Regions from separate parts of the Megasphaera sueciensis genome, predicted to be linked through region 2. Evidence: riboswitches for the same ligand, from Rfam matches in the RefSeq annotation. Region 2 holds a riboswitch; the other holds the start of a gene.

Region 1 (15,213 bases), 1.2 Mb from region 2:
GCGTGTACTTGATATGGTAATGATAGGCAATTTTTACATTGTCGAGTACCGTCAGCTTATCAAATAACCGGATATTCTGGAATGTCCGGGCGATTCCCAGTTTGGTAATTTTATACGGTTTCAACCCGACGAGACTGTTGCCGTCAAACGTAATGGTTCCCGTCGTCGGAGTATACACGCCGGTCAGCAGATTGAAAGCCGTCGTTTTTCCGGCTCCGTTCGGTCCGATCAAACCGACCAGCTCTCCCGAATGTAAATAGATATTAAAATCCTGAACAGCCTTAATACCGCCGAACGATTTCGACAAATTACTTGTTTTCAGCAACGGTTCCATCATGCTTCCCTCCCTTTTTAAACCTGCCTAGAATAACGCTGACCAACTCTTTATCCCCGCATATGCCATTCGGGCGATACAGCATGAGTATGATCAGGAGCAGGGCGTAGACGATCATGCGATATTCCGGATAGCTCTGCATGGCCGCTGCAATAAACGTCAAAATAACAGCCCCGATGATAGAACCGGACAAACTCCCCAAGCCCCCCAGCACGACCATGGTCATGATATCGAAGGACCGCATAAAGGTAAAACTGGACGGATGGGCGATGCCGAAATAATGAGAAAATAAACCGCCTGCCAAACCGGCAAAGATAGAGGCAACCGTAAAAGCAAATACCTTGAACTCCGTCGTATTGATTCCCATAGCCGAGGCGGCAATATCATTTTCCCGGACCGATAAACAGGCCCGCCCTTGATTGGAGTTAATGATATTCTTCAGCACGAAAAGTGTCACGATCATGCAGAAAAACAACCAAGTAAAGGTCGTTTCCGTCGGGATCCCCGACATCCCCGACGCACCGCCGACCTGCGGGATGTTGAGAATCGTGATCCGGATGATTTCCCCCATCCCCAGGGTGGCAATCGCCAGATAATCGCCCTGCAAATGAAGTGTCGGCACGCCGATGCAAAATCCCAGCACGCCGGCCGCTGCCGCCCCGGCAAGGATACTGCAGATAAAGGGCAAATGAAAGAACATCGTGCACACAGCGGACACATAGGCACCCACCGCCATAAAGCCGGCATGTCCCAGAGAAAACTGGCCCGTTACGCCGTTGATCAGATTGAGGCTGGAGGCCAGAATAATATTCAGGCAGATAACGGCAATATTCAGCCGCCAAAACGAACTCAATATCCGTTCAGAAATCAAGAATTGGAATGCCGCAAAAACAACAAAAGAAATAAGGAGAAATATCGCATCTTGTTTACGTAGTCTTTTTATCATTATCATCGCCTACACTTTCTCGTGTTCATTTTTGCCCAAGAGGCCTGTCGGCTTAATAAGTAAAATGATAATTAAAATAGCAAATGCCGCAGCATCGCGGAAGGTAGAAGAAATAAAACCGCTGATCAGCGCCTCGACAATACCCAGGATAAGACCGCCGGCCATGGCCCCGGGAATAATGCCGATCCCGCCGAGCACCGCCGCAATGAAGGCCTTCATCCCCGGCATGATGCCCATAAGCGGTTCGATGGAGTTATAATAAATACCGACCAGCACACCGGCGGCACCGGCCAAACTGGAACCCACAAAAAACGTAAAGGAAATCGTCTTATCTACATTGATACCCATCAGCTGTGCCGCATCGGGGTCATAAGAGACCGCTCTCATGGCTTTTCCCATTTTGGTACGGTTCACCACATACGTTAATAAGATCATCAAGATAATGGATACCACTAAAATAACCAGCTGCTGAAAGGATACGATCAATCCGCCGACCGTATAAATCGTCTCCGGCAAAAGCGGCGGAAACGTCCGCGGCTGCGGAGTCAGTACCAGCATGGTCGTATACTCCAAAAATAAACTGACCCCGATAGCCGTCGTCAAAATGGCTATTTTAGGACTGTGCCGCAGCGGCTTATAGGCCAATCGCTCTACGGCCATCCCCAAAATACCCGTAACCACCATTGCCAGCAATATGGATGGAAAAAACGGCAGCCTAACAGCTGTCGCAGCAAAAAATCCAACATAGGCCCCCACCATATACACATCGCCATGCGCAAAATTGATCAATTTCATAATCCCGTATACCATCGTATACCCCAAGGCAATCAACGCATATATACTCCCCAGTGATATTCCGTTGATAAGCTGTTGTATAAATTGCAAAAACAACGTATCGCCCAACATAATCGCCCCTCTCCGAATCCCCTCAATCTCTATCGGTATATGCAATACGCCATACCGTATGCTTCTTCCATGCAAAGGCTGCCTTCTTCTTTCCTATGTGAGAAATCCATATGGCCGGACACTCTGTTTTTTACATTTTTCCAATACGATTGTACAATCACACAAACCGCCCCCGACGGCTGCCACACGCCGCTGCTTTTCTGCTTACATCAGCTGTGTACTGATCGTATAACTTTCATCGATCCGGCGGACAAAAATCCGTCCGTCTCCGGCCTTCCCTTTGGGTAGGGTTTTGGCTGTATGAATAATCGTCGTAACAACCTCCGTTTTATCCTCATCCTGCACGACGAGGTACACCATTTCCTTCGGCAGTTCATCATAACAAACTCCGTCTATGACAACCCCCTTTTGCTTTCCGCGGCCCATCACATGCCAGTGAGTCAAGCCGTTAAAGCCTTTTTCCGCCAGTTGCTGTTTCACTAAATCAAATTTCTCTCTCCTGATAATTGCCTTGATTTCAACCATCCTGATTCCCCCTCGGCATTCATTTTTTCCATAAAAAAACGACGCAAATCATGGTATCATGACCCCGTCGTCGTAAAAATTTGTTATTCAATTTTACTAAGTGTAACATTCTTATCGATAATAGACAATTGTTCATTTGCACAAAAAAAAATACAAAAACTATACATCGGCACAATCCTTATAAACCTGCCTTGTACACTAGCTTTAAAAAGCACGGTGCCATCCCGCTGAGCCTCCTGAAGTCTCGATGAGAAACAAACATCATGAGGCTGTAACAAAATAAAAAAAACCTTTATTCTGTTACAGCCCCTTATAATCACATTTCCTGTTTTTTATCTTACCAAGTATAATCTTCTGTATCAGCACGTCCTTTGCCTGTCAGTGCATCCATCATAATACGTTGTTCTACATGGGCAACTAACTTTTTCGTTGCTGTCACGGCATCCGGATTGACCGAAATAGAATCGATTCCGCTCTTCACCAAAAATTCGGTGAAATCCGGATATACGCTCGGTGCCTGTCCGCAAATGGATACCGTCTTGCCATCTTTATGCGCAACGGTAATAAGATGACGTATGGCTCTCTTGACTGCCAGGTTCCGTTCGTCGAACAACGGCGCCACGGTATCATTATCCCGGTCGCAGCCCATGATCAGCATGGTTAAATCATTCGATCCGATCGAATATCCATCGACAAATTCGTTAAACTGATCGGCTAAAATGATATTGGATGGAATTTCTGCCATGAGCCATACTTTAAAGTCCGGCCCACGCCGCAATCCTTCCTGCGCCATCAAAGCAACGATCCGTGACATTTCATCTACTCTTCGGCAAAACGGAATCATAACATGCAGATTCTTGTACCCATATTCTTCCCGCACTTTCTGTACCGCTTTTATTTCCAATTTAAAAGCTTCTATGTAGTTAGGATCGTAATACCGCAATGCTCCCCGCCATCCCAACAGGGCGCTGCTTTCTTCCGGTTCATATTTATCGCCGCCTTTCAGATTGCGGTATTCGCTCGATTTAAAATCACTGAACCGCAGCGTGACCGGACGCGGTGATAACGCTTGGCATACTTTCCGTATGCCATCGGCTAATTGATCCACTACCCGTTCGGGATGCCCTATTTCGATCAAATATAACGGATGTTCATGAATAAACGTCGTCCAGATGAACTCTTCCCGCATCAGTCCGATCCCATCACAGGGGAGCACGCCGTATTTTTCGGCCAGGTCCGGATTTCCCAGATTCATGTAAATTTTCGTTCCCGTTATCGGAGCGCTTTCTGCTGTAACCGCGGCACTTCCTGCCGCCTGCGGCGCTTCTGCTGATTTTACAATATCCGCTACGATTCCTTCATATACGATGCCGTTTGTCGCATCCACCGTAATATCCATACCGTTTTGAATCGTCGTTGTCGCTTCCTGACTGCGGCTCTTCGTACCTACGATGCAGGGAATTCCCAATTCGCGGCTGACAATCGAGGCATGGCACGTCATGCCTCCTGCATCGGTTACGATCGCTTTCGCTTTTTTCATAGCCGGTACCCAGTCCGGTGCCGTCATCGTCGTCACCAAAATTTCTCCATCTTTAAATTCTTCTATCTGAGCGGGATCCAGAATGACGTGTGCTTTGCCGGCAATACGTCCCGGACTGGCCGGCAGTCCTTTGACTACTACTACACGATCGTTGGTCATGGCTGTAGATGAACGAACTACGGCAACCTTCTTTTTTTTATTGCGCTGGGACCAAACCGTTTCCGGACGGGCCTGTAATATCCACAAAGCATTCGTTCGGCTATCTACGGCCCATTCCATATCCATATAACAGCCATAATGGTCTTCAATACGATTGGCATATCTCGCCAGTTCTTGTATCTGTTCATCCGAAAGAACCGGTGTCTCGATCAACGCATCCGGTACCTTTTGTTCTTCACAATCACCATTCTCTTTGCGCACCAACATAACTTGCTTGGCATTTATCGTCTTGCCCATGATTGCCAAATCCGACTTCCGTACTTTGAAATTGTCCGGGACTACCGTTCCCTGTACTACATATTCCCCCAGTCCCCAAGCCCCTTCAATAGTGATACTGGAATCATCTCCTGTCGCTAAATCCACGGTAAACATAACCCCGGCCGCCTTAGAAAACACCATCATCTGAACCGCCGCACTTAATGCCACCTGCAAATGGTCAAACCCTTTTTTTACCCGATAATACGTCGCCCGATCTGTAAACGTGGAGGCATAGCATTCCTGAACCTTGGCGACAACGCGGTCTGCTCCTGTAATATTTAAATAGGTATCCTGCTGCCCGGCGAAGCTGGCATCCGGCAAATCTTCGGCCGTAGCGCTGGAACGAATGGCTACAAACGGGGCCTCCTCTACCTGTCGCCTACCTAATTCCACATAGCTATCACGTATGGCCTGTGCCAAATCAGCCGGCATTTTTGCCATGCAGATTTCCTTTCTAATTGCCGCAGTTACCTTACGAAGACATGCGGAGTCCTCGACATCGGTCAACGTTTCCAGTACTGTTTTCAGCCGCATATCCAATCCCGTCTGCCTCATAAAATAGCGGTATGCATAGGCTGTCGTAGCAAATCCATACGGAACCGGGAGTTTCATATTTCCGGTCATTTCCCCTAAGGAAGATGACTTACCGCCTACAATTACCCCGTCGGCACGCCGCAATTCATCAAACCACAATACAAATGCTGTTTTTCTGTCCATGTCTCATTCCTCCTGACCCTTCCTGCGTTCCCTTGCAGGTATCGTTTATACCGCTTGTTTCATACATCTGCTCGTGTACCAGAACACCGGTATCGCCGCCAGTTGCACCAGCACGGAAATACTGATCATCAGCGGCAAAGACCAATCATACAGCGCCCCCAGCAAAAAGCTTCCGGCAAACCAGGCGATGCCGAAGCCCGTTTCAAAAATACCAAACCCCGTCGAACGCAGCCCGCGCGGCATAATCATGCTAACCGCGGATTTGAGCGTTGATTCCTGGGCTCCCATCCCGATTCCCCATAACACGACCCCCATGTATACCGCTTCGCGTGAAGTTGCCGTAAAAACATAAAACGCAAAGGGTGCCGCCACCAAGGTCGATATCATAAGCACCTTCATACCGATCATGTCGAACATCCAGCCAAAAGTCAATGCTGCCACCGCATCGACCAGCATGGCCCCGGCATACAACAGCGGCAATTCTTCGGTGCGAAGAAGTCCGTTATTCGCCACATGCATGGTAATAAGCGGAAAGTCAATAAAGCCGAACGCCGTCAGGCAAATCGCCGCCATATACCATATAAACGATTTTTGCAAATGCATCGTTTCTTTTTTTTGTTTTACCGGTTCAAAGGTTTCCGGATGAGGAAACGAACGTTTAGCCAAAAGAACGCAGGCGATACAGCAAACCGCCGGCATCCCTAACGCGGCAAATCCCCACGAATAGGTCCGGAGCGCTCCGGTGCCACTTTTCATAAGAACCACATAGTATAACAAAACAGGTCCCAGAAAAGCACCTATTTGATCCATACATTCTTGAATGGCAAACCCTTTCCCCAAGCCATTCTGCGAAGCAGCAAACGACAGCAACGTATTTTTAGCCGGCTGCCGGATCGCCTTGCCTACGCGTTCCGCAACAATCAGGATCGATGCCCATACCCACCCGGTATCGGGAATAAGGGCTAAGCAAGGGATAGCGATAACATTTACGGTATAGCCCAAAATCGTCATTGTCCAGTAATTTTTTGTCTCATCGGCTATCCGTCCGGTAACATACCGCAAGGAGTAGCCCAGCAACTCCCCCAGTCCGGTAACGAAACCGATGACCGTAGCCGAGGCCCCCAATAAATTTAAATAATTTCCGTAAACACTGCGTGCGCCTTCATGCGTCATGTCGGCAAAAAGACTGACAATTCCCATAAAAAGAATAAAAGCCATGGCTGACTTTGTTTTATTACTCATAAGATCACCCCAAATTTTCTTTGATAAATATCCTCCCCATAACTTGTTTCCAGCGGTCTTCCCACCGCGATCACATACGGTCTCCGGCCATCCGCCTCTCGTTCAGCCCGCAAAAACAATACATGTGCTGCACCGTCACTTTCGTAATAACTGTTTGCCAAGGTATAAAAATGTGTAACAAAAATAATCCGGAGTGTACTGACAAGACATCCATCAAGGAAATCCATGGCTATCGTCGTTCCCTCCCGTTCATTTGTCGCAGCAAAGGATTCATTCATCAGCAGCAAATCACCGGGACGCAAGCAAGCTACAACATCACTCATCCGTTTAAGTTCTTCATCAAATTTACCGCTGTGAAGTGCCCGGTCTTCCTCCCGCTTAAAATGGGTAAAAACACCGCCTGCACTACTCTGAAACTCCGTTCCCGCAATAAACATGCCGCTGTTCATCATCAACTGCGCCTGTCCCACTGCCCGCAAAAACGTGGTTTTTCCGCCTTGATTGGCTCCCGTAATCAAAATAAGCGGCTTTTTTTCCGCCGTAATCGTATTGGCAATCACCCGGCCTTGTGTCCGCAGTGCCAGACTGATGTTGCACAATCCACAGCCGGATAGTATATCCGGTTCCTCCCGCGGGACAGGAAAGGAATAGGATATCCCCCATTCCTGCAGCCGATTTTCCAAATTCAGGCAGCCGATATAAAACGCCAATTCTTTCCGGAGCACCGTGAAAAACGAACGGATTGCATCCCGTACCGCCATGACCGTATGGGCGAGGCTGCGCAGGCCCCGGTCATGAAGTTCGCCGAGAATGCGCGACCCGCTTTCGTCACGAGGATCAATATAAATGCAATGTTCTTTTTTCCTACGGAAAAAATGCATCACCCAAGCATGAAACGCAGATTCCTGCTTGCTGTGTTGTTCGCAGGGAATATAAGAAGCCCCTTTCAGGGTAATATCCAAATGTGTTTTCACCAACATACCCCGGGGAAAATGGAGGGATTGTAATAGGTCTTCCATTTCCGCCGTATAGGCTGCCGGAACAGTCTCTTCCAGCATGTCAAAAAAACGCTGCCAGCCGGAGGACTGCATCAGAGGTTTCATGCGCTGCGCCATATGGCACATTGCATCGAGGATCGGCAGAAAGCCGTGCAAATCGGCGATCGAACCCTCCAGCATCAGATAAGGCGAATGCTGAAACATAGATAAATAACTTCCTTCGTGATATTCCATTCCCGCAACAGCCAACTGATACAACGCACGAAAATCATCCGGAAATTTCATGCAATCCTGCAATACCGCCTGCCGATAACAGATTGTTTCCTTTGTTTTCCGGCCGCCGCACAACACCGCTTTACCCGATTCTGCCAGAAATGCATCGTCAGCCGCCATCGTCTGCAGCACCTTTTCCAGTTCCAAATCCTCCCACACAGCCTCCATCGGTTTCGATACGGCGGCATCAAAATTAAAATCAGCCGTTTTCTCCAGTAGACATACTTTCATGCAAAACCCTCCTTATGATGTCCTCCCGGCCCAGGTTATATCGTGCTGCAAGAGCATAAGCATACGCTTTTCCATCGGCAGGCTGTCTTACGATTTGATAGGTCCGCATTTTTAAATCAGGTGCAATCGTACACACCATGCTCACTGTTTTTTCATCAAAGGAAGCTAAATCCTCTAAAAACGTTACATACACGCAATATAGATCCTTCCGGGAAATAATATGCATAACCTTTCGTCCTAGACAAAGGGAATCCTTCAAAACCGCCGACGCAAACATTTCGTTGATAATAATAAGGCTGTTCGTTGTTGCCTGCTGCAATATATCATAGATACGTTCCACATCATCCTGCAATTTCCCGTTCGCAGTAACTTCTCGCTCCTGCCGTTCAAAATGGGTATAGATGGCATCCGGCAAAAAAATCCGGCCCGTCTTCGCCGGAATCGGCAATCCCAGGGATGCCAGATATACCAGTTGTCCGATCATGCGGGCGAACGTCGTCTTACCGCCTTGATTCGGTCCTGTCACCACCATGTTGCGTTCCGTACCCCGCAGCGAAAAGGAATTCGGCACCAACCGCGTATCTTTACCGGACTGGATCGCTAATGCCAAATCATAGGCCTGTTCACAATATATTTCACTTTTTTCACTGGCTGCCTCGGGATAACAAAAAAGCAGTCCCCGTTCCTTCCCGCTGCGTATGCAGGTCAGATAGGCTAAAAAAAATTGACTCTCCCGTTCAAATTGAAGCAGCGTATCCTCCCGAAACTGTTTTGCCTGCCCGCAGAAGGAAAGCAATCCTTCGAATACATGGGGATATATTGCTGCCAATTTCTGTACGATCCGTGCTTCTATATGATTCAATCCGTCCTTGTGGATCGTATCGCCGGAAAAACGCGGTGTCTCCTCGGTGAAAAATCGCGCAAAAAACGTTTGCATGCGGTGACTTACATCCGCTTCTCCCTCATACGGCCGGACCTCAATCGCGGCATCCTGCAAATATAACGCATACACGACTCCTTCCAGGGAAAGCGCTGTTTCGGCAGAAGTATTCCACAGCCGCTGAAATGCCGGGGAGGTGTAGTAGGACTCCATATATGCCAGAAAGGATTGCATTCCCTCTGACAGGACACCTGCCGCACGCAGACCGGCATACAATGTATCCGTACCTTCTACATACGCACAAATAGCACGTAATTGCAGGCTGGCCTTTTCATATATATCATAACAAGCTGCTGCCTGCTGCTCCCATCGGCGCGATTCCTTCATGTGACTTGCAAACGATTCTATACAGGAACAAACATCGGGTCTTGAAATATCCTGCATAACTTCCTGCCGGTATATCACTTCTTCTTTATGCAGAACAGGACTGTAAAAATATTCCTCCAATCTGTATTCTTCTCTACCACGGAGGGCTTCTGCAATAATCACAGATAAATGCAAATCATGGAACAACGGCAAATCAGCCGTCACTCGGTGCGGCTCGTATAACGGAAACAATAACCCCGTAAAAGCCATCGGAAATCACTCCTTTGTTATTTTATAATAGTCACCGGCACCTCTGCATAAGTCATCACACGCTGTGCCACACTGCCAATGATCAGATTTTTAAAACCACCCATTCCACGGGTACCCATGACGATAAGATCAAATTTCCCGTTCGATGCATACCGCACAATACTTTCAGCCGGATGTCCGTGCAATATTTTGTATGACACGTTTGGTATACCGGCATGCTCCGCCTGGATCTTAGACTCCTCTAGCGCCGGAATATAATGAGAATCTCCATCAGAATAAAATTCATCTATCTCATCTACATTGGTACTGAATTCCGGGGGCGTAACCACGGTTATTATTTCTATGTCGCTTTTCAATTGTAACGCAAGCTGTATGGCCCACTGCAATGCTTTTTCGCTCCGCGGCGAAGCATCATATGCTACCATTATTTTTTTGAACATCATCGTTATCCACTCCTTTTTGTTATGTACCATTACTAGTTATATTCTTTGGGAAAAACCATCGTTGAGCCACCAATGTCGGGACTACGGCACTGAATATGACCGTCGCTACCAAAATGGTATACTGGCTGTTGTCTATAAAATGATTCGTAAGACCGTACAAGGACGAAATAGTACCAAAGGTAAGACCGGTACTCATAAGTAGTGTCGTATACATCCCCGTCCGGAATTGATAATGGAACACCCGGGTAAAGGGATACACCCCAATAAATTTGGCCGCTACCTTTAAAACAAGAAAAATCAATATGATTCCTATCATATGATATAATGCCGCAGGAGACACCAGTGCCCCGGCTTTTATAAAGTAAAAAGGCGTAAACATAGCAAATACAATTGTCCGCATCTTAGTAAGTGTTTCTTTATTCTTTTGAAAGAAACCGGCCATGGCTAGTCCCACGACATAGGCAGGTAAAACAGCTTCGCTTCCGCAGCGGACAGCAATATATGCCAGCACGAGAAGAACTAAAAACATAAATTTTACCTCCAATTCACTGACTCTTCCCCCAAAAGACGTAAACAATCTTTTGGAAACGGGTATCAGCAACAGAACGGATACCGCCACAGCTACCACAAAATACAGTATCTGTATGGAAAACCCCGTAAATAAAATCCCCAGTGCCAGTACAGTCCCGATATCCGTAACAAAACAAGAAGCTAAAATAGCCTGCCCTAAAGATTCTTCTGATAATCCGCTCTCCATCATGACGGCATATACTACAGCCACCGAAGTAGTAGAAATGGCAATGCCGGCTATTTTTGCAGCATTGGCATCCCATCCGAGACCATAATACGCAAATCCAAGACCGCAGAAAAAAGGGAGAAAAAAAGACATGCTGCCAATCGTCAAGCTCTCCCTGAGATTATTTTTCAAACTTTCCGGATCAATTTCGGCCCCCGCTAAAAACGTCAGCAGTACCGCTCCAAACCCTGCCAAAAATGTAACCCATGACGTGATTTCGATACCGATTGCATTTCCTCCGACAACGCCCACCATGATTTCCATCAACGCGACAGAAATACCCAACCGTATGGAAAGCACCGTAGCAATGAAAGCTAACAAAAACCATTGTGAAGCTACCAAAAAATTTTGTTCCATATTCCACCCCCGTCTGCCCGTTTACATAAATTTTCACATCCTGGCAGGAACAAAAAAACTCCTACCAGTTTTCTGGTAGGAGTCATCAAGAGCAAGTTTATAGCGAACTCCATCGCTTATTTGATTTAAGTATAAATTACACATCGTAAAATGTCAATAAATCATATTGCTATTTTGCCGATAATATTTTACAATAGAAACTATAAGACGATGGAGTTCGTCTCTACCCCGTTCTTCTGAACGTAATGACTCCTACCTGAAATAAACAAGGTAGGAGTTTTTGTTATGTCAAAAAAAAGAGAGGAGATGCACAAGATGAAACTTCATTGGAATGCATTAGATATGGAATCAAACTTACAGCCGCTAAAACAATGCAATCAAAAAAAAATAGACATAGCCGCACAATGTTACGAATTATATCAGCTATTCAGCAAAACAGAGAAAACCACATGTCTCGCCGATGCCGCACAAAAGCACTGTCTCACGCTGTTGGAAGACCGGTTCCGGTGCATTATCACCGGCGAAAACAACAAAGATACTGATTCCGTCTTAAACGCCCTGCTCGGCCAGAAAATCTACAATGCCGCCGCGGCCTCGCGTATGGATATGCCTGTCCACATGCAATACGGTACGAAACAGAAAGTAATCCTCACCAAAACAAACTCTATCTTCCCACAAGAAAAAGCCATAGAGGATCTGCCGATCATCATAACCCCAAAATACAATTCCGACACTGTCCTGCCAATCAAATCCATCCGGGTGGAACTACCGGTCCCTATGCTACGCAACAGCGTTATCTACACCTATGTTCCCTGCCTGAAAGCCCTCACTGCGCACCTCTCACAACCAAAGGGAGCAGAAGAACCGCTTGCAGATCTCCTGCTAGTCGTCCACTCCAGCGGTGTTCCCTTGACGGAAGCAGAAATGACCCTCCTCCAAAACTGTCCGAAGGACACGCCGCTACTCCTCGTACTCCCACAGCACACCTATACGTCCGGAGAAAGCGGAGAAAAATCGGCCGCCCGCCTCTACTCTGACATACAGAAAAAAACAAATCTACCGCCGGAAAATCTGCTCTGGCTGTTTCCGGAAGAAGGACTGCTGTCCAAAAAAAACAACAATAACGACGGATACATAAAAAGCCAACTCGCCTTTCTAGAAAAAAAACTTGCCGCCCTTCTTTCCTTCCATAAAACAAAAACACTGATAACCCAAATGGAAACCGAAATCGGCCCCCTCCAAACCGCAGCCCGAAAATATGACCATATTTCAGACACTACCTCACCGCCCGCAGAACTGCCCAAAATGAAATACGAGGTATCCCTCGAAGAAATTCTAGCCGAATGTGCGGACGCCGAATGCCCCCTCTGTCAGCACTTGGAAAAAGTAACTTTCGACTACTATGCAAACTTTCAATACCTATTCAGCAAAAAACCGGAAATCCAGCTGAACGTTGCCCAAAACCAAGGCTTCTGTAACCTCCATACATGGCAGTTGCTGACACTCTCCTCAACCCAAGGTTTTTCCACAGGCTATGCCGTTCTTCTCGAAAAGACAGCTGAATCTCTTTATCACTACCTATCCCTTACACCCCTTGTAACAGAAAACTCCCCACTCCAAACAAGTCCCTCCGCATGTGCCATCTGTCACATGCTTGACCGCGTTGAAACCAACTATCTCAATCAACTCGCCCTTCTCCTGCAAACACCGGTCGGATTTCATCACTACCAGCAATCACAAGGGCTCTGTCTGCCACACCTGAGAAAATTAGTTCCCCTTCTCACCGACCAGAAAATCAAAATGCAAGTTGTGACCCACGCTGCCATCAACCTAACATACACTGCGCAAAACATGAAAACCTTTGCGCTGAAACACGCCCTGCTGCAGCGCGATACTATCACCGACGAAGAAAACAGTGCCAACAGCCGCGCCGTAATACACATCGTTGGTCAGAAAGACATCCTCATTCCACAAAACCAGGCACCTGTAAAATGAGAAAACAAGCCGTTCTCTTCTCCGTCACCTAACGAGGACAGTGCAATACTATCAAATGCAACACCTAAAAACAGTCTACATACGGAACGTCTTATAAAATAAAATTACCAAGTAACATCACAAAGAAGCCTTGCCACGCAGCCGTATGAATCCTTTTCTACGAACAAAAAGTACGTTCACACACCTCTCTGAACGTACTGCCAGTTATCCTGACAAGAGAATCGAGGCAACCACAAACAAAAGCCGGAGTTACGTCCTTGGCGGCGTAACTCCGGCTTTTGTACTATATATAGGAGCTAGATTGTGTTTTAATAGATTTCATGGAAAATACGTACGGCTGCCGCATAGGTAAGCAGCACTGGATTTTCCGGCAAACATCGGTCTTGCAGCGCATTTTGCGCCATAAGAGATATTTCTTCTTCATAGTGCTGCTGCGGTATGGATTCAGGCAATGCGGATACGTGTCTCGGCATGTCCATATTATCCATGAGTGCCAGCAATACGGCACGCAGTGCCGCCACCGCTCCATCGTGCGTCAGGGATCGCGGAGCGATGCCGACTTTATATGCTAAGTCAGCATATTTTTCTTTTACCTCAGATAAACAGCTGTTATACGTAATACTAGCCGGCAGGAACATCGCACAGGCCAGTCCATGCGGAACATGGAACATGCCTCCCAGCGTATGTGCCAAGCTGTGTGCCATTCCCAGTCCGCTCAGATTAAAGGCCATGCCGGCCATATTCGATGCAGACAACATCATTTTGCGAGCGGTTATATTTCCTCCGTCATGATAGCAAACCGGCAAAGACTGCAGCGCCAGTTCAAAACTTTTGCAAGCTACCCCATCGGTAAAATTCGAGGCCGATACGGAAACATACGCTTCGATAGCATGGGTAATCACATCGAATCCCGTATTGGCCGTAACTGACGGCGGTACCGACAAGACCAGATGGGGATCTAAGATGGCCAAATCCGGATACAAAGTATCATCTATGATCGGCAGTTTGCGCCGGGTCTGCGCATCAGTCAGTACAGCAAAAGCTGTCATTTCCGAACCGGTGCCGCTCGTTGTCGGAATTGCGATAAAGAACGGTTTATGGGTTACGACCTTGCCAAATAAGGAGAAATAGATAATGCCTTTGGCCGTATCGATAGCCGCTCCGCCGCCGAAACCGATGAGGATCGTAGGCTGCATGCCGGCTGCCATGGTAACCCCGCTGGCAATGACCTCCAAGGTCGGGTCCGGTACCGTATCCGCAAAAATAGACACAGTATTGCTGGGATCCAGTTCTTCCGTTATGCGCGCAATACTGCCATTATCACGCAGAAATCGATCGCAAATAATCAATATCCGTTCTTTCCGATAGGTCCGCAGCATGGTCAGCGAATGAATGCCTGTAACGACTTTTGTAACAATTTGACATTCGGCCATAAGTTTCCTCCTTATCAACGGATATTAAACATGTCCTTCAAGACGCATTCCCGGCGGCGGCAGAAGGATTTAGGACTGGTCAGTCCTTCTCCTGTCGGACCGGCAATGGTAAAAGTAGGATAGCCTTCTCCGCCGATACCGAGACCGGCAAAGGACGGGCCGTTTTTTACAAAAATAGTCGTTTGCAGCAATTTTGCCATCTTACTCAATTTGGCAATATTAGTAGAATGCATCATGGCACTGTGCCGATTGCCATGTTCGCTTTCATAGGCCCATTCGATGGCCTGATCCACGTTGTCACAGCGGACCAGCGGTAAAATAGGCATCATCATTTCCGTTTGTACAAAGGGATGATCCTTGTTTGTTTCCATAATAATGAGATGAATAGAATCGTCTACTTGAATACCGATTTTATCCAAGATATATTGCGCAGATTTACCGACAAATTCGACTTTAGGACCGCCCTTTTCCTTAGAAACCACGT
Region 2 (15,213 bases):
ACAGCTGGGTAACAAGTTTAGCATACGGTGTTTCTCCACATCCGGCACACGATCCGGAGAATTCCAGCAAGGGTTGTTCGAACTGGCTTCCTTTCACAGAAAACTTGTTCATCGGATTGTCTTTACCCGTTACTTCTTTTATGGCGTATTCCCAAAGTCCTGCCTTGCTTTCCTGCGAAGCAAGCGGCTTCATGACCAGTGCTTTTTCCTTAGCCGGGCAGACATCGGCACAACTGCCGCAGCCCAGACAATCCAGCACACTGACGGCTATACGGAAGTTCAATCCTTTCGCACCGACAGCCGGTTTCGTTTCAAATCCCACCGGTGCCGCTTTTGTTTCTTCCTCCGTAAGCAGAACCGGACGGATCGCTGCATGCGGACAAACAAACGAGCACTGGTTGCATTGTATGCACTTATCTTTATCCCATTCCGGCACACGGATCGCCACCCCGCGTTTTTCAAAACAAGAGGTACCTACCGGGAATGCCCCATCTTCCAAGCCAATAAAGGCACTGACCGGCAGACTGTCGCCTTCCTGCTTGTTGATCGGTTCCAATAGGTGGGTGATAAATTCCGGTACCGCTTCTTTTTGCTGCGGGACTTCCGTGGCATCCGCCCATATGGCGGGTACGTCGATTTTCACGATGCCTTCTACCCCTTGATCAATGGCATCCTGGTTCATCTTTACCACTTTTTCGCCTTTCTTCCCATACGAAGAGACAACGGCATCTTTTAAATACAGCACCGCATCCTCTACCGGAATGATATCCGCCAGTTTAAAGAACGCGGCCTGCATAATCATATTGATGCGCCCGCCCAATCCGATACGCTGGGCTATCCCTACGGCATCAATCGTGTAAAAATGGATATGATTCTTGGCCAGGTACCGTTTCATCACGGCCGGCAGTTCGCGGTCCAATTCTTCCGGCTTCCAAATACAGTTCAACAGGAAGGTACCGCCTTTCTTCAATCCCGCTAAGACATTGTATTTATAGACATAGGATTGATTATGGCAGGCAACAAACGCCGCTTTATCAATGAGATAGGTCGACTTAATGGGATGCTTGCCAAACCGCAGATGAGACACCGTAATGCCGCCTGATTTTTTGGAATCATAGGCAAAGTAGGCCTGCGCGTACATATCCGTATGGTTGCCGATAATCTTAACGGCGCTCTTATTGGCGCCCACCGTTCCGTCGGAACCGAGTCCCCAGAATTTGCAGGCCGTCGTGCCTTCCGGCGTCGTATCGATATCTTCCCCGATAGGAAGCGACATATGTGTCACATCATCCACAATTCCCAAGGTGAAATGATTCTTCGGCTTATCTTTTTTCAGGTTTTCAAACACGGCTAAGATATGACTCGGCGTGGTATCTTTGCCACCGACACCGGCCCGGCCGCCAATGATGCAGACTCCCGGCCGCTGTGCAGCAAATGCGCTCTGTACATCAAGAAACAGCGGTTCGCATAGGGATCCCATTTCTTTGGTCCGATCCAGGACCGCTACTTTCTGTACCGTTTCCGGCATATATTTAAAGAAGTATTTCAAGGAAAACGGACGATAGAGATGAACCCGCAACAGGCCGACCTTTTCACCGCGGGCATTCAGGTAATCCACCGTTTCTTCCGCCGCTTCCGTAAGAGACCCCATGGTAATGAGGATACGGTCTGCGTCGGCGGCTCCATAATAGGTAAACGGATGATACACCCGCCCGGTCAGCTGCGTGATTTGTTCCATATATTCTTCTACAATATCCGGCAGGGCTTCATAAAATCCGTTCGCCACTTCCTGCTGCTGGAAGTACACATCGGAATTTTCCAAGGAGCCTTTAATGGTCGGATGATCCGGAGACGTGGCACGGTCACGGAATTCCTTGATTGCCTGATGGTCCGCCAGCTTAAACAATTCATCATATTCCAGCACTTCGATTTTCTGTACTTCATGCGACGTGCGGAACCCGTCAAAGAAATTCAGGAAAGGCACCCGGCCTTTTATCGCGGACAAATGGGCGACTGCCGACAAATCCATGGTCTGCTGTACGCTTCCTTCTGCCAGCATGGCAAAACCCGTTTGGCGGCAGGCCATCACGTCCCGCTGATCACCAAAAATACAGAGGGTATTGGTTCCCAGTGCGCGGGAGGCTACATGGAATACGCCCGGCAATAATTCTCCGGCTATTTTATACATATTAGGAATCATCAGCAGCAATCCCTGCGAGGCCGTATACGTCGTTGTAAGTGCACCGGCCTGCAGTGACCCATGCACAGCTCCGGCAGCTCCGCCTTCAGCCTGCATTTCCATGACACGGACCTTTTGTCCAAACATATTAGTAATTCCCTGCGTTACCCATTCATCCATATGTTCTGCCATTGCCGACGAAGGTGTAATCGGATAAATAGCTGCTACATCCGTAAATGCATAGGATACATAAGCTGCCGCCGTGTTGCCGTCCATCGTTTTCATTGTTCGCTTTGTCATTAAAAAACTCCTCCATTCTGTTTTATAAGTTTTTAATTACGTATTTTTCCGCTCCTTTCCTTCAAAATATCCTGCTGCAAAGTATTCCCTAAAAAGACAATCAGCATTTTTTTCAATTACATTACACCTTGAAATACGACACGTATCATAAAATACAATTCGTAATTTTTTATATTTCATTACTAATTGTCATTTAAAAAATTACTTTCTGTTCAGTATAGGGGAGTATTATTAAAATTAAATTAAAATTTAATATTTTTTGTTATTTTTTTATTATTTTAATTTCTTATTTAGCATGAATTATATTCCTTTAATGAATATAATAATAAGTAGCAAGCAATCATGCTCGTGTGTCTCTTCATAATGTACATTCTAATATTTCTGCATTATTCAAAAGTATTGCATGCTTTATATTTATGTAATACTGTCCATATATCGCCGCAGTTTATGCGCCAATCTTCCAATGTGTATACCATCAACAAAGGAATGATGCACTTATACTGCAAAAGGAAGTAATACCTTGTTGTTTTGATAATAATACTTTCCCCAATCAAAAAGTGGAACTGCATTGTCTTTTTTTCCTGAAATAGTATGTGAAATATGTCGAAATGACACCCATGGCATAGGAGAAAATACAAAAACATTATTTTTAGGCGGACTTATAAAATAAGCAGCTTGCGCCTCTGTTATTTTTTTGGTTTCATAAATATAGGCTGTCAGAGAGAACTGCATCGGAGCCTGAACAAATTTAAACAGTTCCGTGTTGTCATGTAAATAGGCTACAATAAACTGGACAGATTTTATAAGGTCATGTAAAAATAGAACAAAAGGAATCGGAAGAAAGATTTACATGACAAACAGAAACGCGCTGATTATCTGTAAGTAATCAGCGCGTTTCTGTAACGGGACAATCCCAAATTTTGTGTAAACCTTCGTGTGGTGTAAAATAAAATTACATCATACGGAGGTTTTTATTATGGTAAAAAGAAAACGCAGTCTAGAAGAAAGGGAACGTCGTGCCAAAATTCGTGAATTGTTGCAAATGAGCAACATCACCAGCATGGATGATATCCAAAATTTATTCAAAGATACGATTGCTGAATTTATGGAAAACGGATTGGATGCTGAACTGGATGATGAATTAGGGTACAGCAAATATGACTACAAGAACAAGGATACAAGCAACAGTCGCAATGGGCATAGTCCTAAGACACTGCGTACCAGTTTCGGGAATGTGGACATTGCGGTTCCTCGAGACCGCAACGGAGATTTTGATCCGGTGATCCTGAAAAAGAATCAAACCAGTATCAGCCACGACGTAGAAGAAAAGATTATATCGATGTATGCTAAGGGCATGACGACTCGTGATATGGAAACACCTATTCAGAATATTTATGGATTAGAGGTATCGGATACCACCATCAGCCGTATTACGGATAAAATACTTCCCGTTGCCAAAGAATGGCAACAACGGCCATTGGAACCGCTGTATGCCGTTGTATTTTTGGATGCGATTCATTACCCTGTCCGCAGTGAAGGACAAATCATCAAGAAAGCAGTGTATATTGCCATTGGCATCAATCTAGAAGGCCGAAAAGAGGTACTTGGCATGTGGGTGGGTGAAAATGAGAGTGCCAAATTCTGGGCGACCATTCTCAATGGCATCAAACATCGTGGGGTAGACGATATTTTGATTGCGTGTACCGACAACCTGACGGGATTTTCCCAAGCCATCGAAGCCGTTTATCCACAAACAGAAATCCAGAATTGTATTATCCATCAAATTCGGAATTCGACAAAATATGTATCGTACAAAGACATCAAAGCGTTGATGCACGATTTAAAAGCCATTTATGCCGCAGTGGATGAACCGGCAGCGTTAGAAGCGCTGGAGCATTTTTCCGAAACTTGGGATGCTAAATATCCATCCATTACGTTATCTTGGAGGTCAAACTGGGCAAATTTAAGTCCTTATTTTAAGTATCCAGAAGAATTACGCCGACTGATTTATACTACCAATGCCATCGAAGGATTTAACCGGCAGCTGCGAAAAGTAACAAAAGCAAAGTCTGTATTCCCAACAGATGACAGTTTGCTCAAAAGGCTGTATTTAGCCATGATGGATATTACTAAAAAATGGACAGGCCGACGGCCTGATTGGAGCAAGATTCATGCACAACTCGCGGTGTATTTTGCAGATCGGATGCCGAATTGATTGACAGGGGCATGCCCTTGTTGTTATATTGAAAACGAGCCAACGATATAACCGCTGACTCGTACGTTCTTATTATTTTGCACCACTATATGGAGTTTACACAGAATTTGGCGCGCTCTCTCTGTAACTATTTTTTTGCAACTTTGCAAAAAACAAATTTATTTTTTTTTCGAATTAAAGCGATTCATGCCTTTACTTATTCCTAGCTCTAAACATCCTTCTACAGCCGCAGCCGCCGCTTTTATTCCCTTTTGATACGGCTCTTGCAGTTCTATAGGAAACGGAGTCAAAACGTGATCAATCACATCATGATGCGGGAGCGGTCTGCCAATACCTACTCGGAAACGAATAAAATCCCGCACGCCATTGGCAAAAAGGCTCTTAATTCCATTATGCCCGCCATCACTGCCAGTGGTACGAATACGTAATTTTCCCACAGGTAAATCCATATCATCATAAATAACATAGACATCTGTTTCCGCCAATTTATACCAGCGCATAAGAGCTCCCACCGCATCTCCGCTATTATTCATATACGTCTGCGGTTTAACAAGCAGTATTTTTCTTCCATCCATCGGAACCGATGCAACCGCTGCATTCATTTTGCTTTGCCATACAGTGACATGCCATTGAGCAGCTAATTCATCTACAACGCGAAAACCCGTATTATGTTTTGATTTTTCGTATTCATGTCCGGGATTTCCCAGACCTACTATCATATTCAATGCTATACCGCCTATACTATTTATCAAAAAGGCGACTCACAGAAACATCATGAAAAATACGCATAATGGCTTCTCCAAGAAGAGGTGCAACTGAAAGAACCGTAATTTTGTCAATATTTTTTTCTTCTGCCAAAGGAATCGTATTGGTAATGATCAATTCCGTAATAGGAGATTTACTAATACGTTCAATAGCCGGATCTGTTAATACAGCATGAGCACAACAAGCATATACTTTATTTGCGCCCATGCGCTTCAATGCATTGGCCCCTTCACATAAGGAGCCTGCTGTATCAACAATATCATCAACAATAATGCAGGTCTTACCTTCTACACTACCAATAATATTCATCACTTCTGCTACCCCCGGACGAGGACGGCGCTTTTCTATAATAGCAATCGGAGCCCCTACACGGTCTGCTAAGTCTCTGGCACGTGTCACACCGCCAAGATCGGGAGATACAACAACAATATCGCCCATATCACTTTCTGATTTTTTCTGATTAATATATTTTGCAATAATAGATGCCGAAGCCAAATGATCAACAGGAACATTGAAAAATCCTTGAATCTGACCGGCATGAAGATCCATCGTAACCATACGAGTTACCCCAGCGGTGCTCATCAAATCTGCTACCAGCTTGGATGTTATAGGTTCACGACCACGAGTCTTGCGATCCTGACGTGCATAACCATAATAGGGAACAACCGCCGTAATATGTCTTGCTGAGGCGCGCTTTAACGCATCCACCATAATCAGCAATTCCATAATATTATCATTTACAGGTTCGCTCGTCGGTTGGACAATAAATACATCCTTACCGCGAACGCTTTCATCGATCATGACCTGAATTTCACCATTATTGAATTTACCAACAAACGCTTTTCCTAATTCTAAACCCAAATAATCGGCGATTTCCTTGGCCAATGCCGGATTGGCATTTCCTGTAAAAATTTTCAGCTTTTTCCCATCTTCATATGACATGATAGATCCTCCTCAAATTAGTTGTCTTCTATATGTATTCTATCATTTATTGTTTTATACGTACATAATAGTATTTCTATTTTTTATATGTATCGTCCTTTACCCATTGTTCTATATTGCGCTGTCTAGCCCGCCCTACCGCTAACGATCCGGCAGGAACATCTTTCGTAATGGTAGATCCAGCTCCTACATAAGCGTATTCTCCAATACGGACCGGTGCTATAAGATTACTATTGCATCCCACAAATGCATGATCGGAAATTGTTGTACGATGTTTAACTTTGCCATCATAATTTACAGTTATCGTGCCACAACCAATGTTAACACCACTGCCTACATCACTATCTCCTATATAACTCAAGTGCGGCAGTTTTGTTCCATCTCCTATAACGGAATTTTTAACCTCCATATAGTTGCCAACTTTTACCTGATTGCCAATAACAGTATTAGGGCGAAAATGAACAAAAGGTCCCACTTCACAGCCGTTCTTAATCTGACAATCATGGGCATAGGTAAACTGCAGATGATCCTCATTTCCCATCTGCACATTAGTCAAACGAACATATGGACCTATCTGACAACCTTCACCGATAACCGTATCTCCTTCCAATATAGTTCCCGGATAGAGTATGGTATCACGGCCAACAACAACAGACACGTCAACGTACGTATTCCCCGGATCAATAACGGTAACCCCATCGGTCATAATTTGTTCCAGTTTTCGCTGCCGCATAACACTCTCAGCCTCCGCCAACTGCATCCGAGAGTTAACTCCCAATGTTTCCTTATAATTCGACGAAGCAAACGCACTAACGGTCTTACCTTCAGCAACAAGCATTCCGATAATATCAGTCAAGTAATACTCTCCCTGAGCATTTTTATTGGTTACACGATGCAGCATATCCCACAGCAACGGCATATCAAAACAATAAATGCCGGCATTAACTTCCGATACCGCCAATTCTGCAGGTGATCCATCTTTTTGTTCTATTATTTTCACAACCTGCCCGCTCTGATTGCGAATAACTCTGCCATACCCCGTAGGGTCCGGCATAATTGCGGTAAGCATCGTAGCCGCCGCATGTGTTTGTTCGTGGCAAGCCATGAGAGCTGTAAATGTTTCCGACGTAACCAACGGAGTATCACCACAAGTAACCAGCAGTGTTCCCTGTTCCTCTTTCAATAGTGCTTCTGCCTGAAGAACCGCATGTCCTGTTCCCAATTGTTCTTTCTGCATAACAGTTTCTGCTGTATCTCCTAAATACTCCTGTACAGCCTCGCCGCCAAAACCAACGACGACAATTTGCCTTATTGTCCCCGCGCTCTGTACTGTACGGCGCACCTGTTCTACCATAGGCAGTCCGTCTACCTTGTGCAAAACTTTTGGCAACTTGGATTTCATTCGTGTTCCTTTTCCGGCCGCCAATATAAGTGCAATGGTTTCTTTCATTCCAAATCCTCCCCAGAAATCAAAACTACAACAATTTCCTTATCAGGATACCACAAAACCGCCTTAAAATATATACTTTTTTTAAGCTTACTGCAGAAATACCTCAACTATCTTATGATGTTAACCACTTACAACCTGTTCATATATACAATACTATTCGTTGTTACTGATACAATTTTCACCTTAGCACATATAAAAGGAGAGGCTGCAGCCTCTCCTTTTATATGTGCTCTTATCCCAAGATGTGAACTACCACATCTCTTCTGCCAAAATTCATTGCTTCTGAATTAGAATTCATGCCCAAATCAATGCGCGTACCAGTAATATCACCGCCCGTATCATCTGCTACCGCATAGCCATATCCTTCAATATATAATTTTGTACCTAAAGGAATAACGCTGGGGTCCACAGAGACAAGCCCATGAATCAATGCATGTCCGCCTGCGGTATACCCGCTATTCCCAGGATCATGTGCCGAATAGGCTGTTGCCTGCATGACAATTTCCTGTCCGCCCGCACTAGTATTAGAAGACAACGGAGTACTATTCCCTAAAGCATACAAAGCACGTTCTGTCCGAACATCGAGAACCCCCGTTGCAGATAGTCCCAAACTGGACTGAAAAGCACTAACAGCATTTGCCGTACCCTCGCCATAGATACCATCAACAGCACCTACACTATACCCATTATTGGATAAACGTGTCTGAATATCTCGAACGGCATCACCAGAATCACCGCCACGAAAAACAACAGATGTCGCCGAAGTATCAGCTTGTACCAATGCAGCCAACGTTTGATTGCCAACAATACCATCCGCGGTTAAGCCATGATCGGACTGGAATTGCTGAACAGCTGCTAGTGTACCACTGCCAAATACTCCATCCGCACCATCACTTAAGTACCCTGTATCCATCAACATATATTGCATATATTGAACCTCCGGGCTATTCATTCCTTGTTCAAGTTTCGCAAATGAGACAGAGGATATCGACAAAATAAACAACATCATCAATATCGTTATCATACGTTTCTTCAAATTACCACCTCTTTGAAAAATGACGCTCTAACAACAAGCAATTACATTTTAACAAAATTTCAGCAATAAGTCAAAAAAGTGTATTTTTATTCATCATTTTATCAATTTTTATTCCATGTTCTTGCGCTCTGTTTTTATTGTTATGCAGTCTGTATCTAAGTTTTATAAGTTGATTTTAGTACCTGGTACTAATTTTTATAATTATTATACATTTGTTGTATCACCATATTTCTAACGTTTTCTGCCGCACCTATATGATCCGTTAGCAGATAAATATAATCTCCCGCTCGCAACCGCACTGCCTGATCCGGCAATATCTGCTTATCACCACGCTTAATATCTACTAATACGGTGTGCATAGGCCATGAAATACTGCCAACACTCTTACCATCGACAGCACTGCCGCTTTCGACCGTCAATTCTATAATATTACGCCGTTCATTATCAGGAATATTAGTTTTTTTAAATTCCGGTAGCCGATACAGTAGAGAATCATAAATAGGTTCGCCTTTACAAAGTCTTGCTGACACTAACGCTACCATAGAAGCAATACATAGTACCAATAAGTGGTCATAGGAACTAGTCATTTCCATAATAAGAATAGTTCCGGTAACAGGTGCATGCACAGATGCCGCAAAAAAAGCAGCCATGGAGATAACGATAATATCCGATAAATACATCGCTGGAATAAGATTTAGTTCTATAAAAACGATGCCTAAAACACCTCCTGTAAGTGCTCCGATAACTAACATAGGTAAAAAAAATCCGCCCGGAACACCGCATCCATAACTAATTAATGTAAACAACAATTTTCCCACAAGCAATAGACCAAATAAGGATATGGACAAGGGCATTTCTGATAAATGATTGATCAATTCATTTCCGCCGCCCAATACCTGAGGCAGGCAGTACCCCAACACTCCGCCCGTAACAAGGGCAAAAGCAATCTTAGTATACGGATGAAAAAATACAGGAAGCTCATAAAAAGAACGTACGCCCAGCAACCCTTTGTTAAATATATTTCCTGCCACACCATTGATAATGGATAGTACAACAATCAACCATATATAATTCATGGGAAACAACGGCAAATTTCCAAAATGAAAAATTGATACCGGGCCAAAAACAATACGGGATATAATAGTCGCCATAAGAGCAGCCATCATAGCCGGTACCAATACTACTCCGGAAAAATTCCGATGCAATTCCTCCAAAGCAAACATAACTCCCGCTAACGGGGCATTAAAGGCTGCCGCCAAACCGGCACTGGCTCCGGCAGTAATAAGATAACGTTCCTCCATTCGCAGACGTCCCAGCAAGCGGCTTAACCCCTGCGCCGTAACTGCTCCAATTTGAATAGAAGGTCCTTCTCGTCCTAAGGATAACCCTAACCCGATTCCCACAATTCCCCCAATAAGCTTTACCCAGAGAATCCGCAGCCACCGCATGCGAATCCGTCCTAAAATAACTCCTTTTACTTGAGGTATGCCGCTTCCCGACGCCATGGGTTCGTACTGGCTGATACTATACAATAGAAATGCTGCCAGCAATAAAACAAGAAACCATATTAAGTTAGCTATTATTCCCGCATTCGGCAGCATATCATAAATCGTTTCTCTCCAATGAGTTGTATACTCTAATACCCAACGAAAAAAGCTAATGATACTGCCGGAAATGGTTCCGACAACAATTCCTTCAAAAAACAACCGCAGACGAAAACGAGGCCAATGATTCAATGCCTGGATTGTTGAAATAAGCGGTCCTTGTATCTGCATAATTAATTACCCCATCCTATCAAACAAAATTTATTTTATTATAACACACATTCATAAAAATCGTGTTGACAATAGTGCTTCTTGCCGCTAAAATTAAGATTGTTGTTATTTATATGAAACGGGAATGAATGTCTCCCGCGGCACTCTGTCGAAACTGCCATTTGGCTGATGACTTCTACTATTACAGTAGGAGTATCAGCATTTTTTTATACTTAATTTTCTAGGGGGAATCTGAATTATGGAAAAATTATTGGCTGTTGCCATCGGCGGCGGAATCGGATCAGCATTACGTTACGGAGTCACGCTTCTGGCAAATCAGCATGGAGGTATTTTATTTCCTTACGGTACTGTATTTGTTAATGTTGTCGGCTCATTTCTTATTGGTTTTCTTATGATGTATTTTAATTCTCACATGAATTTGCCTGCTGCTGTAAAGCTTTTTGTCGTTACCGGTATTCTTGGTGGTTTTACCACATTTTCCACGTTTAATATGGAACTTCTCACTTTTATTCGTGCCAATGAAATGGCTTTGGGATTCCTATACGGTGGTTTGAATGTTGTCGGTGCTTTTTTATTTTGCTGGCTTGGCATTGTTGCAGGTGCATTATTATATTAAATATAACTTGTATCCACAAATATAACCGCATGTTATATTTAAATAAAACTTCTAAGCATCTTAAATATTAAATTATTTTTATATTTAAAAAATTAACATTTTAAAAAAATTACAAATATTTACAAATTATGAAGAATTTATAATCCATATAAGGTATACTATCTGTATAATAGATAGTATTTCATTATTAGGGGGATTCTTCATGTCGTCATTTCAATTACCACACCAAGTATTAAAAAGTAAACGTAATAAATTAATTGCTTTTGGTATTACCTTACTGCTTGCTTTTACTGCAATCTATATGTACAGTCATTATAATACTGCAACTAAAGTAAAAGGTGACCTCATGGAAGCCTCCGTACAAGCATATCGTGTTTCGAAAAAAGATATGTTAAAAAAAATTTTATTCTCTGGAGAAACCGTACCTATTGCCCAAATTGATTTATCTCCAAAATACGCCGGCAAAATTGTCGAAGTAAATGTAAACCTCGGTGACAGCGTCGACGCCGGGCAGGTCCTTTTGGTTCAGGATACAATGGATTCAGAATTAACGATTGATCAAGACCAAGCTGCTTACCAACAAGCTGCCGCCGATACCAGAACAGCTGAATCACAATTTTCTTCAGAACTGCAGAAAGCACAGGTAGATTATGAAGTTGCTCAAATGAATTATAACCGCTATATTGTATTAAAGAGTGAAGGGGCTATTTCCCAAAAAGATCTGGACACGGTGTATCAAGCTCTTATTGCTGCAAAATCAACGTTAGATAACTTACAAACCCAAAATGTCGGCGATACGCCGGCTGCAATTGTCAGCAAACAGGCAGCACAAGCGAAAGCGGCGTATGTCATCGATAGCATGAAGAAACAACGTGATGACTTAATTATACGTGCACCTCGTGCCGGAATTATCAGTTACCGTAATGCCGAAGTCGGCAGCATGGCCTCTGCTAACACGAAGGTTTTATCTATTACAGATAACAGCGGCATTTATATTGACTGTCCCTTATCGGAAGCTGATGTAGCTTCAATAAAACCCGGGATTCCTGTATCTGTCTCTATTGAATCGCTGGCAAACACGTATACCGGAACAATCACCTATGTCAGTCCGACAATGGATACATCAACAAAAACGTATATTATACGCATTACATTGGATAATCCAGATAATTCTTTGCGCGGAGGCATGTTTGCCCAATCTTCAGTAAAGGTTTTACAACGCAGGAACACGCTGTACGTACCTAAAGACGCCTTATTGGAAATTAATGGCATCAGCAAACTGTATATCATTACTACTAATAATAAAATTGAAATACGTCAAGTGAAAACCGGTTTGCGAAATGATGAATATGTAGAAATTCTGGAAGGATTATCCGACGGCGATCTCATTGCGACTTCCAATACAGCTCGCTTAAAAGACGGCACAAACGTGACTATAGAAAAGGAAATCGGGTGATAGGATATGAATTTAACTAAATTTTCTATCAATCGCCCAATAGGCATTTGTATGGTTGTCGCTTTTTTTGTCGTACTTGGGCTTTTCAGTTTTTACCGCATTGGTGTCGAACTCCTGCCAGCTTTGAATACGCCTTATGTAACGGTATCTGTCAATTATCCTGGCGCTAATGCCGAATCCATTGAACAACAAGTTGTAAAACCGATTGAAGATGCCTTATCTTCTGTATCTAACTTGAAACATATAACTTCCGTGGCATCTTATGGTCAAGCTCGGATCACGTTAGAATTAGATTTTTCAGCAAATGCTGACTATGCCGCTATTGATGCCACAAAAAAAGTTAATTCCATACGCAGTAAACTTCCAGACGACATCGACGACCCCGTTGTCATAAAGCGTGATATAAATGCCACTCCTATCATGTTTATTGCCGTACAGTCCAACCATTCTTTAGATGATATATATACAAAAGCTGAAAATGATTTTCAAGATGTCCTGCAGCAAGCTGACGGCGTCTCAGAAATCGAATTGAATGGCGGCCGTGATAAAGAAATTGCCGTTGAGATTGATAAAGATAAATTGGTCCATTATGATATGACGTTGACAGAAGTCGTCAATGCCCTGCAAAATGAAAATGTTCTTATGCCAGCCGGTTCAATTTATTCCAATGATACAACAACTGATGTTCGTGTAAAAGCACAATTTATGGATGAATCGGAACTTTCTCATATTCAAATTCCGAACGTCAAGGGGACTAAAATTCCACTGAGTTCGGTAGCATCCATCAGACGGCAGGACCAGCGGGTAACCCGTTATGCCCGGGTCAACGGCGATGACGCGGTCGTCATGGTAGTTTATAAAAACAGTGACGCAAATGTTGTTTCTACCGTTGATAATGTCAATAAAAAAATTGAGACGCTGCGACAGGATAACCCGGATTATACATTTACGGTTACCAACGAATCAGCTTCTTATGTCCGCAATTCTTTAAATAATACGCTCCACACTCTTATAGAAGGTCTGATTACTACTGGTCTCGTATTATTTTTCTTCTTGCGCGGATGGCGTTCAACAGCTGCAGTTATGATAGCCATTCCAACTTCACTTATTTCTACTTTTTTCGTCATGTATATCGCAAATTTTACTTTCAACATGATGTCTCTTATGGGTATGGCCTTGTGTATCGGTATATTAGTAGACGATTCTATAGTCGTTTTGGAAAACATTCACCGCCATCTCATGAAGGGAGAAAAACCTAAAGAAGCCGCCCTCAACGGCCGAATGGAAATCGGTATGGCCGCAATTGCGATTACCCTGTGTGATGTTGTCGTTTTTATGCCGATTGCTTTTATGACAGGTATGGTTGGTCAGTATTTTAAACAGTTTGGCTTGACCATTGTTTTTGCTACGTTATTTTCTTTATTTGTTTCCTTTACATTGACGCCTATGCTGGCTTCGCGTCTTTTCCGCTTAGGTTTGAAAATACCAGATAAGCCTATATGGCATAAAATGGATGCGCTAGAAAAATGGGCCCGCGATAATTATACTCACCTACTGGTATGGACGTTAGATAACAGCAAAAAACTTTTTATTCCTGTATTAATATGTTTTTTTGGAGCCGTTGCACTAATTCCTGCCGGATTAGTCGGCTCAGAATTTATGCCTCAAACAGATGAATCCGGTTTTCGCATTTCTGTTCAGCTGCCCACAAATGCAAATTTAGACCGTACCGATAAAGTTACACAAGAATTGGAAAAATATTTATCTTCCATCCCCGAGGTTACATACTATACCTCTATGGTCGGAGGAAAAAATTTAAACGAATCCAGCATTCAAGTTACACTTCAAAATCGTCAAGACCGTTCCCGTACCATTTGGCAAATCACAAATACTATACGACAATTTGCTGCTAAACATATTTTAGATGGAGACGTACGGGTTCAAGAAAACCAAGCTTCTGTCTCCGGTGTATCCGGAGGATTCGGCGGCGGCAGCGGAAATCTCCGCTTAGAGTTGCGGGGTAAAAATGATGAACAGCTTACCAATACCTCCTATGCAGTCATGGATATGATGAAAAATAACATTTCCGGGGTGCGCGACGTAAGCAGCAGCTATGAAGAAGGTATGCCGGAATACCGACTTGTCGTTGACCGGGAAAAGCTAAAACATTATGGTACCTCTATCAACGACCTTACAAATACGTTTTCCAATGCCATCAGTGGTAAAAAAGCTGGTGTACTAGCCAACGATATTAAAAACGACAATAATGATACAGATATCTATGTTCGTTTAAAAGGCTCTGACGGGTTCCGCATTTCTGACTTGGAAAAAATTCCGCTTAACGCCGCTGGCCATATCATCTACATCTCAGATGTAGCCAATGTCAAAGCAGAAACAGGTCCTGTTACAATCCACCGGACCGACAAGGAACGCAGCATTACTTTAGGCGGCAGCCTGATAGATAGACCGATGAGCGAAG

What was found. A riboswitch is a leader RNA that binds a small molecule or an ion and turns the genes downstream of it on or off. The one in region 2 is predicted to bind fluoride.
Region 1: another riboswitch for fluoride. It lies ahead of NXG62_RS05430 (cation:proton antiporter); the one in region 2 lies ahead of crcB (fluoride efflux transporter CrcB).

What each region holds. Positions count from the first base shown of each region.
Region 1 is NZ_CP116939.1:1,130,714-1,145,926, forward strand. Features, by position in the region: gene NXG62_RS05385 (ABC transporter ATP-binding protein) at 1-337, opposite strand, end outside; gene NXG62_RS05390 (branched-chain amino acid ABC transporter permease) at 309-1,286, opposite strand; gene NXG62_RS05395 (branched-chain amino acid ABC transporter permease) at 1,290-2,261, opposite strand; gene NXG62_RS05400 (P-II family nitrogen regulator) at 2,391-2,711, opposite strand; gene ppsA (phosphoenolpyruvate synthase) at 3,049-5,445, opposite strand; gene NXG62_RS05410 (MFS transporter) at 5,491-6,687, opposite strand; gene NXG62_RS05415 (MutS-related protein) at 6,684-8,189, opposite strand; gene NXG62_RS05420 (MutS-related protein) at 8,158-9,705, opposite strand; gene NXG62_RS05425 (universal stress protein) at 9,723-10,148, opposite strand; gene NXG62_RS05430 (cation:proton antiporter) at 10,168-11,301, opposite strand; fluoride riboswitch at 11,371-11,427, opposite strand; gene NXG62_RS05435 (DUF6062 family protein) at 11,587-13,296, shown strand; gene NXG62_RS05440 (1-propanol dehydrogenase PduQ) at 13,605-14,729, opposite strand; gene NXG62_RS05445 (aldehyde dehydrogenase family protein) at 14,744-15,213, opposite strand, start outside.
Region 2 is NZ_CP116939.1:2,318,844-2,334,056, reverse strand. Features, by position in the region: gene nifJ (pyruvate:ferredoxin (flavodoxin) oxidoreductase) at 1-2,479, opposite strand, end outside; gene NXG62_RS11200 (CatA-like O-acetyltransferase) at 2,975-3,265, opposite strand; gene NXG62_RS11195 (IS256 family transposase) at 3,456-4,694, shown strand; gene pth (aminoacyl-tRNA hydrolase) at 4,853-5,419, opposite strand; gene NXG62_RS11185 (ribose-phosphate diphosphokinase) at 5,436-6,401, opposite strand; gene glmU (bifunctional UDP-N-acetylglucosamine diphosphorylase/glucosamine-1-phosphate N-acetyltransferase GlmU) at 6,478-7,851, opposite strand; gene NXG62_RS11175 (peptidoglycan-binding protein) at 8,084-8,887, opposite strand; gene NXG62_RS11170 (ClC family H(+)/Cl(-) exchange transporter) at 9,076-10,662, opposite strand; fluoride riboswitch at 10,774-10,847, shown strand; gene crcB (fluoride efflux transporter CrcB) at 10,901-11,278, shown strand; gene NXG62_RS11160 (efflux RND transporter periplasmic adaptor subunit) at 11,481-12,734, shown strand; gene NXG62_RS11155 (efflux RND transporter permease subunit) at 12,741-15,213, shown strand, end outside.